DNA from 2 places in the Sphingobium sp. TomTYG74 genome. Region 1 is predicted to be linked to the other one. Evidence: riboswitches for the same ligand, from Rfam matches in the RefSeq annotation. Region 1 holds a riboswitch; the other holds the start of a gene.
The links. A riboswitch is a leader RNA that binds a small molecule or an ion and turns the genes downstream of it on or off. The one in region 1 is predicted to bind cobalamin.

Region 1 (7,106 bases):
AGCGGCGGGAGCCAGAGGGTCCATGCCAGCGGACCGATCCGCGCGACGAAGGGCACGGCGATGATCGTCAGGGGCGTGAGATGGTCCGCCCATAAGCGCAGCAGGACCAGCTTCGCCAGCAGTTGCAGGACGATGGTGACGACGCCGAAGCTCCCAATATGCGGATCGGCGAGGACAGCGGACAGCTTTGCCCGGTCGCCATGGGCCGCCCCTGCCCCGTCAGCGATGTCGCCAAGACCGTCGAGATGCAGCGCTCCGGTGATGGCGACCCAGGCGATGAGGCCGAGCAATGCCGCCATCCAGGGATCGACGCTGAGGCCGATCGTCATGGCCGCAGCGACGGCGAGGCCGACGATGAGGCCGGTCGCGGGAAACCATCTGATCGCGGCGGCGAAGTCCTTTTCCTCCGCGCGCACATGCGGAAGCGGCAGGCGGGTCATGAGTTGCAGGGCGAGGATGAGGCGAGTCATGTTACGAGCCCGGTAATCTGCGCGCCGGGATTGTCTCCCGGCCAGACGCGCAGGCTGAGCAAGGCGCCATAGGGAAGGTCGATTGCCCAGGCTTGCTGGTAGGTGAAGCCACACAGCATCGTCAGCGCGCCACGGATCGCACCGGCATGGGTCAGGACCAGTGAGGGCCGGTCGATTTCGCAAAGCGCCGCCTTTACGCGCAGACAAAGGCTGGACCAGCTTTCCCCTCCCGGCGGAGGATGGTCGTCCGGGGATGACCAGAAGCGACTAATTTCCTCGGCGGGGAGAGTTGCGGGATCAGTGCCCTCCCACGCGCCGAAGTGCAGTTCGCGCCAGCGCGCGTCGATGTCGTACGGCACCTGCCGGGCGGCGGCGATTAAGTTGGCCGGGGTGCGAGCTCGTGTCAGGTCGGAGCTGATCAGGCGGTCGAATGCCAGCGCGCGGGATCGTTCGATGCAAAGCTGCATGGCAGCCCGGTCGGGCGGCATGTCCATATGACCGAGCAGGAGGCCAGGCGTTTGTGGCGCTGCGTGGCGCATCAGGTGGAGCGTGAGCGGGCTCATAGCGCGTTAGCCACGGAGGCTTCGGCAAAGGTTGCCATCTGGTCATGCGCGGCGAGGGCCGAGCGGATGAGTTGCGCCGCGACCGCCGCGCCGCTGCCTTCGCCGAGGCGCATGTCGAGGTGAAGCAAGGGGTGCAGGCCGAGCTTTTCTAGCAGCCGGGCATGGCCTGCTTCGGCGGAGCAGTGGGCTGCGAGGCAGTGGGCCGTAATAGCCGGATTGTCGCGGGCCAGAGGGGCGACGGCCGCGCCGCAGATAAAGCCGTCGAGCAGCACCGGCACGCGCATCATGCGCGCGGCGAGGATGGCCCCTGCCATCGCCGCGATCTCTCGCCCGCCAAGGCGACGGAGCGTTTCGAAAGCGTCGGCGCAATGGGGCGCATGCAGGGCATGCGCGATCTGGACGGCTTGGGTCTTGCGGGTGAGGGCTGCTGCATCGATGCCGGTGCCCCACCCCGTCCAATCCTGGGCCTCGCCGCCGAAGGATTGAAGGCACAGTGCGGCGGCGGGCGTGGTATTGGCGATGCCCATTTCACCTGCGAAGAACAGGTCGCAATCTTGCACGACGGCGGCGGCGCCTGCGTTCAGGGCGTCGAGGCATTCGGCCTCCGTCATGGCCGAGGCTTCACATATGTCGGCGGTGGGTTTGTCGAGCGCGAGCGGGACGATGGCCAACTCGGCTCCGCAGGCGCCCGCAAGCGCGTTGATCGCCGCGCCGCCTGCCTGGAAGTTTGCGACCATCTGCGCGGTGACAGAAGGCAGGAAGGCGCTGACACCACGCGCGGCGACGCCATGATTGCCCGCGAAGATGGCGGCGCGGATGCGGTCGGCGCGTGGACGTTCGCTACCCTGCCACCCTGCCATGAAGAGGGCGATATCCTCCAGACGGCCGAGCGATCCGGCGGGCTTTGTCAAAGAGGCTTGCCGCGTCGCTGCGGCTTCGATCGCCGCTGCGTCCGGTTCTGGAAGCGTGGCCAGCGCGTTGTGGAACTCGGTGCGATCCTGAAAGCGGATCATGTGCAAACGAAGCCTTCTGGCGGGGTGCGGACGATGAAATGGCCCTTCACCCCCTGCGGCCATTCGGCGTAACGCACGACGCCTTCTTCGCTGGCGGCGTGGAGCAAGGCATAGTCGAGGATGGCGCGGGCGGCGTCCGCGTCCGGGGTGAAGTCGCCCAGCACATAGCCGACTTTGCCGGGACCACGCACATGGACGGTGCAATGACGCTGGCAGGCGAAGAGGCAGGGCATGTCCTGCACGGCAACCGCATCATAAGCAGGCTCGGCCGCCTGAAGGTCGCGCATGGCCGCAACCAGCAACGCGCCGCCGCGTCGCCCTGCCCCATCTTCCCGCTGTTCGGCGGACAGGCGGCAGGTCGAGCAGACCACCACCGACGCCCCGTTTTCGACCGCGCACAGCATCAGCGGCGCACTTCCATAACCATGTGAACATGAAAGACCGTCATCATGGTCCTCCCCGCAAAATCGAACCGCAAACGGCCCTGCCCCGCCCGAAGGCGAGCAAGGCGGTGGCTGTCGTCCGCGAGGGGAACCCCGTTCGTCCGGCACACCCTGTCCGGTCGAAGAACGACTGCGGCAGGCAGGTCTCCTGGCTCACGGGTCGCTGCGCACCGGCCGCCTTCTCGGGGGAAAAGCTCCCCCAATGGCTGCGTGGCCGGTCCACTCACCGCTTACAGTTGCAGGGGCAGCGCGGGCATTACACCCGACTTCCCTTTTGATCCCCGAGGGGAACCTGTCGCGGGGCTGCTGATAAAGAGACGGGGCCAAGCCCGCAAGCGGTAGATGAAGCGGTTTACGTCAGTCGGGCAGGTCACCCGCCGCCAGCACGGCATCGGGCCGGGCAAGCACGACGATCGGCAATCCGGCGCTGGCCCCGCGCTCGGCTGCCAAACGCGTGGGAGCGGAGATGGTGACGAGCAGGGGGCAATTGGCGAGCGCCGCCTTTTCCACCAGCTCAAAGGAACAGCGGGAGGACAACAGCGCGAAGCCGCCATCCCACGACAATTGCCCCCGCCGCATGGCCCCGATCAGCTTGTCGAAGGCATTGTGGCGGCCCACATCTTCATAGGCGAGGCGGATGGCACCATCCGTCCCGGCCAACGCCGCCACATGGACCGCGCCAGTTTGCCGATTAAGCGGCTGATGCGCGGCAAGATCGTGCAGGGCACCGAAGATCGCTTCCCGGCTCGCGTCCGATCGGGCAGTCACGGCAGGCAAGGGACGCAGCGCCTGTTCCAGATTTTCAACGCCGCACAGACCACAGGAGGAATCGGAGACGCGATGACGGACCCGGCCTAGCAGCCCCTCGACCCGGTCTTCCGGCAGCGTAGCCCGTGCGACCAAGCCCTGCTCCGTAGCATGGACATCGACGTCAAGCGGCGCGTCGGATGGGATGACCAGCCGCTCGGCCAACGCAAACCCCTGCACCAGTTCCGCAACATCGGTCGGCGTCGCCATCAACACGGCATAGCCAACGCCGTTGAACTCGATCGCGACAGGCGCTTCCTCCGCCAACTCGCGCGTCACCGGCGATGCCTCGCCGTCGGGGGTGATGCGGGTGAAGGAGAAGGGCGAAGACATAGACGCCGGTCTAGGCGGGCAAGGTGCACGCGGCAATATGGCATGGCAGGCAATCGGACGCGGCCATGCAACTGCCGCTTTCCTTTGGCGGCCAAGCCATCTATGCACGGCCACGATCGCGCCGGTGCCCGAAAGGGCTTTAAAGGGAATGCGGTGCGGGTTGCTGACAAGGCGCCCAAATCCGCGGCTGTCCCTGCAACTGTAAGCGGTGAGCGAGACGCATAGCGACCTTCCGTCACTTGTCGGAGGGTCAGCCACTGGGCCGGACGCTAAATCATGCGAGGCCTGGGAAGGCCATGTGTCGAGCGATGACCCGCAAGCCAGGAGACCTGTCGGCGTCTGGTCGCTCTTGCTTTGGCCCAGGGGATGGCCGGGGCACGGTATTCCGTCTGAGCGACGCGTGCGGCGGGTCCGCACCGGCATGCGTGCCGGGCGCTATGATGCGTCCGTCCGGCGCGGAATGTCGGCCGCTTAGCGGAGGTCCCGTCCAGTCTCGCTGACGCTGACGGGAGCCATGTTTTTATGGCCATGCAATTTCCGGCGCTGCGACGACGCGCCGCTTTCATGTTCGCGGGGCTGATCGCGATCAATATCGGGCTGTGGCTGTGCGCCTTGCTGATCTTTGCGGGCGACACGATGATGCTGGGCACCGCCCTGCTGGCGTGGAGCCTGGGGCTGCGCCATGCGGTGGACGCGGACCATATCGCCGCGATCGACAATGTGACCCGCAAGCTGATGCAGGATGGACAGCGGCCGCTGACCGTGGGGCTGTGGTTCGCGATCGGACATAGCGGGATCGTGCTGATCGCCGCCGTCGGAATCGCTTTCGCCGCTAGCGCGCTAAGCAGCGTGGAGGCGGCGGGCGAGATCGGCGGGACGATCGCGACGATCATCTCCGCCACATTCCTGTTCGCCATTGCCGCGATGAACCTGATGATCCTGCGGTCGGTTCTGAAGACGTTTAACCATGTTCGCAGTGGCGGCGCCTATGCCGATGAGGACATGGACATTTTGCTCGGCAATCGGGGTTTTCTTGCCCGCCTGTTCCGGCCGCTGTTCCGGCTCGTGACGCGCAGCTGGCACATGGCGCCGCTCGGGTTCCTGTTCGGTCTTGGGTTCGACACGGCGACTGAAGTCGCGATCCTCGGCCTGTCGGCGGGTCAGGCGGCGAGTGGGCTTTCGATCGCGACCGTGCTCATCTTTCCGCTGCTGTTCGCCGCAGGCATGGTGTTGATCGACACGGCGGACGGGGCGCTGATGATGGGCGCCTATCAATGGGCGTTCGTGAAGCCGATCCGCAAGCTCTACTATAATATCACCATCACATCGGTGTCGGCGCTGGTCGCCATCGTCATCGGCGGGATCGAGGCGGCGGCGCTGCTGGGCGACAAGCTGGGCCTGACGGGCGGCGTCTGGTCGGTGGCCGCCAATCTGGGCGAGCATTTCAACAGTCTCGGTTTCTTCATCATCGGCCTGTTCGCCGCCTGCTGGCTGGTGAGCTGGTTCATCTACCGCTGGAAGCGCTTCGACGAGATCGAAGTGCTCCTCTCCAATCAAGGACAGACTTTATGAGCAAGGTTCCTGCTACCGTCATTACCGGATTTCTGGGTGCCGGGAAGACGACGCTGATCCGCCATTTGATCGAAAATGCGGGCGGCCGGCGGCTGGCGCTGATTATCAACGAGTTTGGCGATGTGGGCGTCGATGGGTCGCTGGTGAAGGGGTGCGGCGATGAGGCTTGCCCGGATGACGACATTATCGAGCTGGCCAATGGCTGCATCTGCTGCACTGTTGCGGACGATTTCCTGCCGACGATGCAGCGGCTGCTGGACCGGGATGTGCCGCCCGATCATATCATCATCGAGACGTCGGGGCTTGCCCTGCCCAAGCCGTTGGTGAAGGCGTTCCAATGGCCTGACATCCGGACGCGGGCGACGGTGGATGGCGTCATTGCCCTGGTCGATGCGGACGCTCTGGCGGCGGGGCGCTTTGCGCATGACGAGGCGGCATTGGCTGCGGCGCGGGCGGCTGACCCGACGCTCGACCATGACAGCCCGATCGAGGAATTGTTTGAGGATCAGCTGGCCTGTGCCGACCTGGTGCTGCTGAACAAGACCGATCTGGTTGCGCCGGACGGGCTGGTGGAACTGGAGCAGCAGCTGGGCGGCGAGGTGCGGCCGGGCGTGCGCATCGTCCGCACGGCGCGCGGGGAGATCGACCCTGCCATCCTGCTGGGCCTGGGCGCGGGTGTGGAGGAGCAGATTGACGGGCGCCGGTCCCATCATGACGATGAGGACGATCATGATCATGAGGATTTCGACAGCTTCGTCGTGGAACTGGGGGAATTGGGCAATCCTGCGCCGCTGCTGGAGGCGTTGGGGCGCGTTATCGCCGATCATGACATATTGCGGGTGAAGGGCTTCGTGGCCATTGCGGGTCGCCCGGCGCGGCTGGTCATTCAGGCGGTCGGGCCACGTATCCAGCATCATTATGACCGGCACTGGCAGGCGGGCGAAGCGCGCGCTTCGCGGCTGGTGGTGATCGGTCAGGCCGGGCTGGATCGCGCGGCGATCGAAGGCGCGCTTTCAAAGCAGCTGGCAGGGCAGATGGCGGGCGCCTGATGCATCTGCTGACCGCCACGCCGGGGACCGTTTCGAACGGGGACGAAGCAATCGACCTTGGCCAGTCGCCGGGCGACATCGTGCTGCTGACCGTGGCGGACAGCGACCTTGCCTGCTTTGCGAGCGCGGCGGCGATCCTGGGGGATGGCGCGCCGGTGATCCGGCTGGCCAACCTGCTGCAATTGAAGCATCCCTATTCGGTCGACCTATATGTCGAACAGGTGATTTCGCGTGCGAAGTTCGTGTGCGTGGTGCTGTTAGGGGGCAAGAGCTATTGGCCCTATGGCATTGAGGAAATTGCCAATGTTGCGCGGGAAAAGGGCATCGCCTTTGCCGCGATCGCGGACGGGCGGGAGGATGATCCGGAACTGCGCGCCGCCTCTACCCTGCCGCCGGAGATATGCGATCGGCTGCGCGATTATCTGCGGCAGGGGGGCGTCGCCAATGCCACGGCCTTCCTGAAGACGGCCGCGCGGATCGCGGGGCTGGACGCGGGGGTGGCTGACCCGCCGGTGCCGGTCGCGGACGCCGGATTATATTTGCCCGGCGTGGAACGTCCGGTGCTGGATCAGGTGAAGGCTGGCTGGACAGAGGGGCAGCCGGTGGTGCTGTTCCTTTTCTATCGTGCGCTGATGATCGCGGGGACACTGGAAGCGGTGGACGCGATGATCGGCGGGCTGCGGGAAGCTGGCCTGAATGTGCTGGCGGTGCATGTGCGGGCGTTGCGGGAACCCTTTGCGCGGGACTTTCTGCAAGGGGTGATGGCGACGGTTCGGCCTGACGTCATCCTGAACGCCACCGCCTTTGCCGCGTCCGCGCCGGGCGAGCCGCGCACACCGTCGATATTGGAGCAAGC
Region 2 (7,106 bases), on a different replicon from region 1:
GGTCCATGACGTCCAGCTGATGCCCCGGATCAAGCGCGGCGAGCGGTTCGTCGGCGATGAGAGCAGGCGCGCCCACAGCCAGCGCGCGGGCGAGGAGGACGCGGGCGCGTTCGCCGCCTGATAGCTCGGTTGCGATTCGGCCTTTCAAATGCAGCACATCGGCGCGGGCGAGCGCGGCATCGACCATCGCTCCGTCTTCGGGCGAGAGGCGGGACAACGGACCCAGATGCGGCATGCGGCCGAGCGCCACCAGCCGTTCGACGAGCAACGGCCAGTGCAACGTCTGGCCTTGCGGCAGATAGGCAACCCGGCGCGCAATATCCTTGCGGCTGAGGCTGGCGATGGGAAGGCCGTCGATCGACACACCGCCGCTTTCCATACGGACGAGGCCCAGCAACGCGCGGATCAGCGTGGATTTGCCAGCGCCATTGGGGCCGATGATGCCGACCAGTTGTCCCGGCTCCAGCACCGTGGTGACGCCGGTCACGGCGGCATGGCGGCCAAGGCGAACGGACAGGTTTTCGGCGCGGATGGTCACCATAGCCGCCGCTCCCGCATCAAGTGGACGAGGAAAACGGGGACGCCGAGCAATGCAGTCAGGACGCCGAGCTTCAATTCGCTGCTGGTGGGGATCAGGCGCACGCCAATATCGGCCAGCGTCAACAACGCCGCGCCGCCGAGCAGCGAAGGAAGCAGGATGGCCGAAGGGGAGCGATCCGTGAGGGGACGGACCAAGTGGGGGACGATGAGGCCAACGAAACCGATCGCACCCGACACGGCGACCGCGCCGCCGACACCGATGGCGACGCCCAGCATCATGCGCAGCCGCGCCTTGCCAAGATCAACGCCCAGTGCCTGCGCGCCCTCCTCCCCCAAGGTCAGCGCATCGAGGCTACGCCCATCGGCAATCAGTAGTGCAGCGCCGATGAGGACACAGGGCAGCGCGATCCAGACATGGGCGTAGCTGCGATTTTCGAGGCTGCCCATCAGCCAGCTCATGATCTCCATCGCCGCGAAGGGATTGGGCGAGAGGTTGAGCGACAGGCTGATCCCTGCCCCCGTCAGCGTCGCGACGGCGATGCCCGCGAGGATCAGGGTCAGCGGACTTTCGGAAGGCCCCGCCAGCAGGAACAGGGCCGAGATCGCGATAAGGCTGGTGGTGATGGCAAGGACCGGCAGGACGACCGGATGAAGCTGCGCAAGGCCGAAATATAGCGCGCACACGGCGCCGAGCGCAGCCGCGTTGGAAGCGCCAAGAACCGACGGTTCGGCGAGCGGATTACGGAGGTAACCCTGAAGCGCGGCTCCCGCGAGACCAAGCATCGCGCCGACGATCAGGCCGAGCAGCATCCGCGGCAGGCGCAGGTCGATGAGGATGGCGCGCGCGACCTCGTCACCGCCGCCGGTGAGGACAGCAAGGATGCGGGCGGGAGACAGTGCGACCGCGCCCAGCGTTAGCGAGCCAAGCGCTGCCAAAAGGGTGAGCGCGATCAGGATGGGGAGCAGCAGCGGATGGCGGCGGGCGCTCATGGCTTGCCTCTCCAGCCCTTAAACGCCAAGGCTGTCGTGCTCCTGCGCAGGCAGGAGCCCAGTTGAGACGGCGGAACTAGGCTCCTGCCTGCGCAGGAGCACAATGTTTTTAAGAGGCGAAGTGGATGCGCGCAGGAAAGATGATCGCGGCGCTTGTTGCGCTTGGCCTGACCGGCGCTGCGCCCGCGCCGCCTAAGCGTATCGTGTCGCTCAACACCTGTTCCGACCAATATGTGCTGGCGCTCGCCGATCCGGGGCAGATCGCGGCCTTGAGCCCCTATGGTCACGACCCCGAACTGTCGGCGGCGATCGCCAAGGCGCAGCGCTTCCCGGTGCTGAAACGTCCGGCCGAAGAGGTGCTGGCGCTGCGGCCTGATTTGGTGATCGGCTTTCCCGATGGCGCGGGCGGCGTGGTCGGCGCGCCGGATGGCCGATGGCGCAAGCTGGGGCTGGCAAGCGCGGACAGTTTTGCCGCCATCCGCGACCAGATCCGGCAAGTGGCGGCTGTAGTGGGCCACCCCGCGCGGGGCGAAGCGATGATCGCGGGCATGGAGCGCGACCTTGCCGCCCGGCCCCGGTCCCGGCGCGGCGGCGTCGCCGCCTATTATCAACGGCGCGGCTATATGACCGGCACCGGCACGCTGGTCGATGAGTTGATCCGGCGCGCGGGCCTCACCAATCTGGCGGCGAAGCTTGGCAAGCCAGCGCTGGCGCAGGTGCCGCTGGAGGAGATGATCGCGGCCAAACCCGACTATCTGATCGTGGAAGAGGGCAGCGAGAGGGTCGTCGATCAGGGGACGGAAATGCTGCATCACCCCGTGCTGCGATCCATCCCGCGCATCCGCGTGCCGCAGGCCTGGACCGTGTGCGGCGGCCCCGCCTATGTGCAGGCCGCACGCAGCATCGTGGCGCAGGCGGACGCCGCAAGCAAAGGCAGGGCGCGACCAAAGGCCACGCCCCGCTGATAAGGGGCAGTCGCCCACCCCCTTCACCTTCTACCGTCAGAAGCGGACACGCACGCCGCCATAGGCCGACCGGCCGTAGGTGCTGTAGCCATAGACGGTCGCATATTCTTCATCCGTAACATTGTCGATGCGGCCGTAAATCTCCAGATGCTCGTTGATCGGCAGTGAAGCGCGCAGATCCAGCCGCGCATAGCCATCGATCCGCTGGGTGTTGGCGGCATCGTTGAAGCTATCGCCGACCATGGTCACCGTTGCGCCGGTCGATAGGCCGAAGGACCAATCATAGTCGGCCGAGACGCTGACCGCATCCTTGGCGCGGCGGGGGAGGCGCTTGCCTTCATTAATGCCACCCTCGGAACGGTCGATGGCATCGATATAGCTGTAAGCGGCGGTGACGGTAAGCGCATCGACGGGCTTCAGCGTGACGGCTGCTTCCAAGCCCTTCGCCCGGGTGCTGGTAAGGTTGATGTAGCGACCGAAAGGCAGCGCAAAGCCGTCGAAATAGATCTGGTCACGGGTATCACGGCGGAACGCGGTGACGGAGATCATCGCGCGACCGCCGTCGAGGCTCTGGTCGAAGCCGACGTCATAACTTTTCGACCGTTCGGGCTTCAGGTCGAGATTGCCATAGGTGCCGTCGTAGATCTGATAGAGCGAGGGCGCACGGAAGCCTTCGCCATAGCTGGCGCGGATGTTGGTGCGGCCTTCATTGGGCGTGTAGTTGGCGTTGGCACCCAGCGTGGTCGCGCCGCCGAACTGGCTGTGATCGTCGTGGCGTACGCCGCCGGTCAGGGAGATGCCGGTGAACGGCTTTACGACCGCCAGCGCATAGACGCTATCGATGTTGACCTTGGCCGTGCTGACGACCTTGTCGCCTGTGAAGAAATCATAATAAAAAGAATCATAGTCCGGGCGTTCATGCTCATAGCCGAAGACCAGCTTGGCCTGATCCATGGGCTGATAGACGCCTTCATATTCGAAGCGCAGATTTTTGCCCGAATAGCCGTAATCCGGGGCGGAACTGGGCGCGAAGAAATAGTCGCGGTCGTTGCGGAACCAAGTTACCGCCGCACGCTGCGTCAGCTTGCCGTCGAATGACGCGAGGTTGAGCCCCGCATAGCCGATATATTGGTCAAGCTTGCTACTGTCCGTCGTGTCGGCCGGCGCGCCGAAGAAGATGTCGGTGTCGAGGTTCGCATGGATATAATAGCCGCGCAGGTCGAGGCTGAGATTGTCGGTGAAGGCGAGTTTCAGCTTCGCGTGGGTCGCGATATTTTCATAGCCGTCCTTCTCCGTGCCGCCCTGGGCAGCGGAGATGCCATCAGTGCGAAAATAGGCGACGCCCGCGCTGCCAGAGGCGATGCCTGTGCTGCCCGATATGTCAGCCTTCGCATTCAACGTGTCGGCATAGCCATAATCAACAGAGGCGCTGCCGCCAAAGCCTTCGCCGGGCTCCGCTGACATGATGTTGACCACGCCGCCGATCGCCTGGCTGCCATAGACGACAGAGTTGGAGCCGCGCAGGATTTCGATGCGGCGGATGTTGCCGGTCAGCAGATTGCCGAAGTCATAGGCATCGCCGATGACGCTCGGGTCATTGATCTTGACGCCGTCGAGCAGCACCAGCGTCTGCGTCGTTTCCGCGCCCCGGATCGAAATGCCGGTGACACCGCCAACGGCATCGGCGCGGTTGAGGCGAATGCCGGGGGTCGTGATCAGCAGGTCCGCGACGCTGACATTCTGGCGCGTTTCGATCGTCTTTTCGTCGATCACGGTCACCGCCTGACCGACCTCGTCGGTGGGCTGTTCGATGCCGAGGGCGGTGACGACGATCTCGTCCGCGTCTGCGGCGAGCGCGGGGGTGGCGGCGAGGAGCGCCAGCAGTGAAATTCCGGTCCTGATCATGTTCTGTCTTCCCTGAGCGCCATGCGACATGAGCCCAGGGCCTGCCGCTTGCGCGGCCGCTGCGCGGGAAGAAGAGACGCCAGCCCCGTCACGCGCACCGATGCGGCCCTGCGCCGCTTCGTCGCTCAGACGGAAAACCGTGCCCGGACCGATCCCTGGACCCAAGGCAAGAGCGACCATGCGCCGGCAGGTTTCCTGGCTCGCGGGTCGTCGCGGTGATGCACGCCTTCCCGGACTTTTGGTCCAGTGGCTGGTCCCCCTCGCCTTCCCCTTTGAAGGCTTGCAGGTTTCCCTGTGCATCGCGCTCGCCGCTTACAGTTGCAGGGACAGCCGCGGAGTTGGACGGTGATCCCGTCCGCACCGCATTCCCTTTCCGGCGCGATCTTCATGTCAGCGGTTGCCCGCTCACGCGGCGCGCCATAGGGGAAAGTGAGGCTATTGCCAAGGAGTGGATCGATGCGATTGCTGGGCGCGGTGCTGGCGGGTGGGCGATCCAGCCGGTTCGGGAGCGACAAGGCTTTGGCGCTGATGCCGGACGGGCGCACGCTGATGGCGCATGCGGTGGCGGCAATCGCGCCGCACGTGGAGGCCGTGGTGGTCTGTGGGCGGAGCGTCGATGGGCTGACGGGGCTGGCGGATCGGCCAGCGGCGGATATGGGGCCGCTGGGTGGGCTGAACGCGGCGCTGCATCATGCGCGCGGTCAGGGTTACGATGCGGTGCTGACGACGGGGTGCGACATGCCCGTCTATCCGGCGGCGCTGGTGGAGGCGCTGGTGGGTGACAGTGCGGCGGTGCTGAAGGGTCAGCAACTTGCGGGCTTCTGGCCTGCGTCGCTCGCGGACGAACTGGACGCGCATCTGGCGGAGGAGAATAATCGGTCGATCTATGGCTGGCTGGATCGGATCGGCGCGCGAGTGGTGGAGCGGCCGGAACTGGTGCTGCCCAATATCAACCGGCCGGAGGATCTGGCGCACTGGCGCGAGCCAAGCTGAGCTTGCCGAAGCCCCCTCCCTTCCTTCCAACTAAGTTCCGGGGCGTTCGACAAGCTCAGGGCAAAAGTTGCAAAGAGCCGGTCTTCAAAGCTGAAGAGCGACGCTGGCTGCAACCCCTACTGGCATGGATGTGCCCGCCACCGCTTCGCCGATCAGAAGAAGGGTCGGGTCTTCATCGCTGATGGTGGCGACAAGGAAGGCAAGCGCGGACAGCTTCCCCCGGATCAGGCGTTCGGTGGGGAGCGAGACATTGACCGCCACCATCACCGGCGTTTCGGGATCGCGTCCGGCGGCGATCAGCTGGCGGCTGATCTCTCCAGCGGCGGCGCGGCCCATATAGATGCCGAGCGTGCCGCCGGGACGGGCGAGCGCTTCCCAGTCAAGCTTGAGCGGTTCACCGGCTTTCAGATGCGCGGTCACCAGCGTCAGGCCCCGCGCCTTGCCGCGCAGGGTGAGCGAGGCGCTGCCGCTTGCCGCCGCCGCGCTGGCGGTGGTGATGCCGGGGCAGATGCGGAAGCGGATGCCGTCTGCGGCGAGATGCTCCATCTCTTCGGACGAGCGGCCAAAGACCGAGGGGTCGCCGCCCTTCAGGCGCACGACGCGCTTGCCCGCCTTGGCGGCGGCGAGGAGGAGGTCGTTGATGCTTTCCTGCGCCTTGCTGTGGCGGCCGGAGCGTTTGCCGACGCTGACCCGCTCGACGCCCTCGGGGATGAGGTCGAGGACGCCGGGGCCGACGAGGGCGTCGTAGAAGACGATCTCGGCAGCGGCGATCAGCTTTTCGGCCTTGCGGGTGAGGAGGTCCGGGTCGCCCGGCCCTGCGCCGACCAGCCAGACTTCACCGGGGGCGATCATCTCATTCGGCTGCATGAAGCGTCTCCTGCGGAAGTTGGGCGAGGATGTTGGCGAGTGCGGGACGGCAGGACCCACAATTGGTGCCCGCGCCGATCGCCTTGCCGATGGCGGGCACGTCGACCAGGCTCTGATCGCGGATGGCGGCGACGATCTGGTTGAGGCCGATGTCGAAGCAGACGCAGATGGTCGGCCCCTTGTCGGGCTGGTTGCCGGGACCGCGCGCGGCGAGGACGGAGGCGCCCACCTCTTCGGCTTCGAGCTGGCCGATGAGCCAGTCGCGCGAAGGGAGCAGGCCGGTGCGGGTGACGAAGAGGACGGCCGCCAGCTTGCCTTCGCGGATGATGGCGATGCGGCGGGTGCCGCGCGTCATGTCGACGGCTTCGACACGATCGCCCTTGGGCAGGCAGGCTTCAAGGCGCGTGGGATCGCCATTGCCCGCGACTTCGTAGAGCGCGCCGCCCGGAACGGTAACCTTCGTCGCCCAGAGGCAGGGGATTTTGGCGGGCTGCTCGCCGCGCAGGATGAGGAAGCCCTTCCACTCGGTGGCGACCTTCTCGATGCTGGCGGGCGTCGATTTGAAACCGGGCTGGCCCGAATGGGGATCGACCAGCGGGCGGGGCAGCAGGCCGGTGCGGCCGCCGGTCGAGACCTGATCGGTCCAGTGGATCGGCGTGAAGATTTCGCCCACACGCTGGCCTTCGCTGAAAGCCACGCGGAAGATGCTGTTGCCCTGCGCGGTCTGAACCCGGGCGAGGTCGCCGTCGCAAATGCCCAGTTCCTCGGCATCCTTGGGGTGGATATCGACCAGCGGCTCTTCGCGATGGCGGGCGAGCTTGGGCGACAGGCCGGTGCGCGTCATGG

Region 2: another riboswitch for cobalamin. It lies ahead of ACZ5TB_RS00495 (TonB-dependent receptor plug domain-containing protein); the one in region 1 lies ahead of ACZ5TB_RS14110 (DUF1636 domain-containing protein).

Annotation. Positions count from the first base shown of each region.
Region 1 covers NZ_AP027342.1:206,495-213,600, reverse strand. The annotation lists gene ACZ5TB_RS14125 (adenosylcobinamide-GDP ribazoletransferase) at 1-470, opposite strand, end outside; gene ACZ5TB_RS14120 (histidine phosphatase family protein) at 467-1,033, opposite strand; gene cobT (nicotinate-nucleotide--dimethylbenzimidazole phosphoribosyltransferase) at 1,030-2,046, opposite strand; gene ACZ5TB_RS14110 (DUF1636 domain-containing protein) at 2,043-2,450, opposite strand; cobalamin riboswitch at 2,611-2,800, opposite strand; gene ACZ5TB_RS14105 (formate dehydrogenase accessory sulfurtransferase FdhD) at 2,847-3,629, opposite strand; cobalamin riboswitch at 3,735-3,980, shown strand; gene ACZ5TB_RS14100 (HoxN/HupN/NixA family nickel/cobalt transporter) at 4,152-5,201, shown strand; gene cobW (cobalamin biosynthesis protein CobW) at 5,198-6,250, shown strand; gene cobN (cobaltochelatase subunit CobN) at 6,250-7,106, shown strand, end outside.
Region 2 covers NZ_AP027341.1:96,601-103,706, reverse strand. The annotation lists gene ACZ5TB_RS00510 (ABC transporter ATP-binding protein) at 1-541, opposite strand, end outside; gene ACZ5TB_RS00505 (FecCD family ABC transporter permease) at 535-1,530, opposite strand; gene ACZ5TB_RS00500 (ABC transporter substrate-binding protein) at 1,656-2,495, shown strand; gene ACZ5TB_RS00495 (TonB-dependent receptor plug domain-containing protein) at 2,532-4,400, opposite strand; cobalamin riboswitch at 4,569-4,829, opposite strand; gene mobA (molybdenum cofactor guanylyltransferase) at 4,857-5,393, shown strand; gene cobA (uroporphyrinogen-III C-methyltransferase) at 5,478-6,260, opposite strand; gene ACZ5TB_RS00480 (molybdopterin-dependent oxidoreductase) at 6,247-7,106, opposite strand, start outside.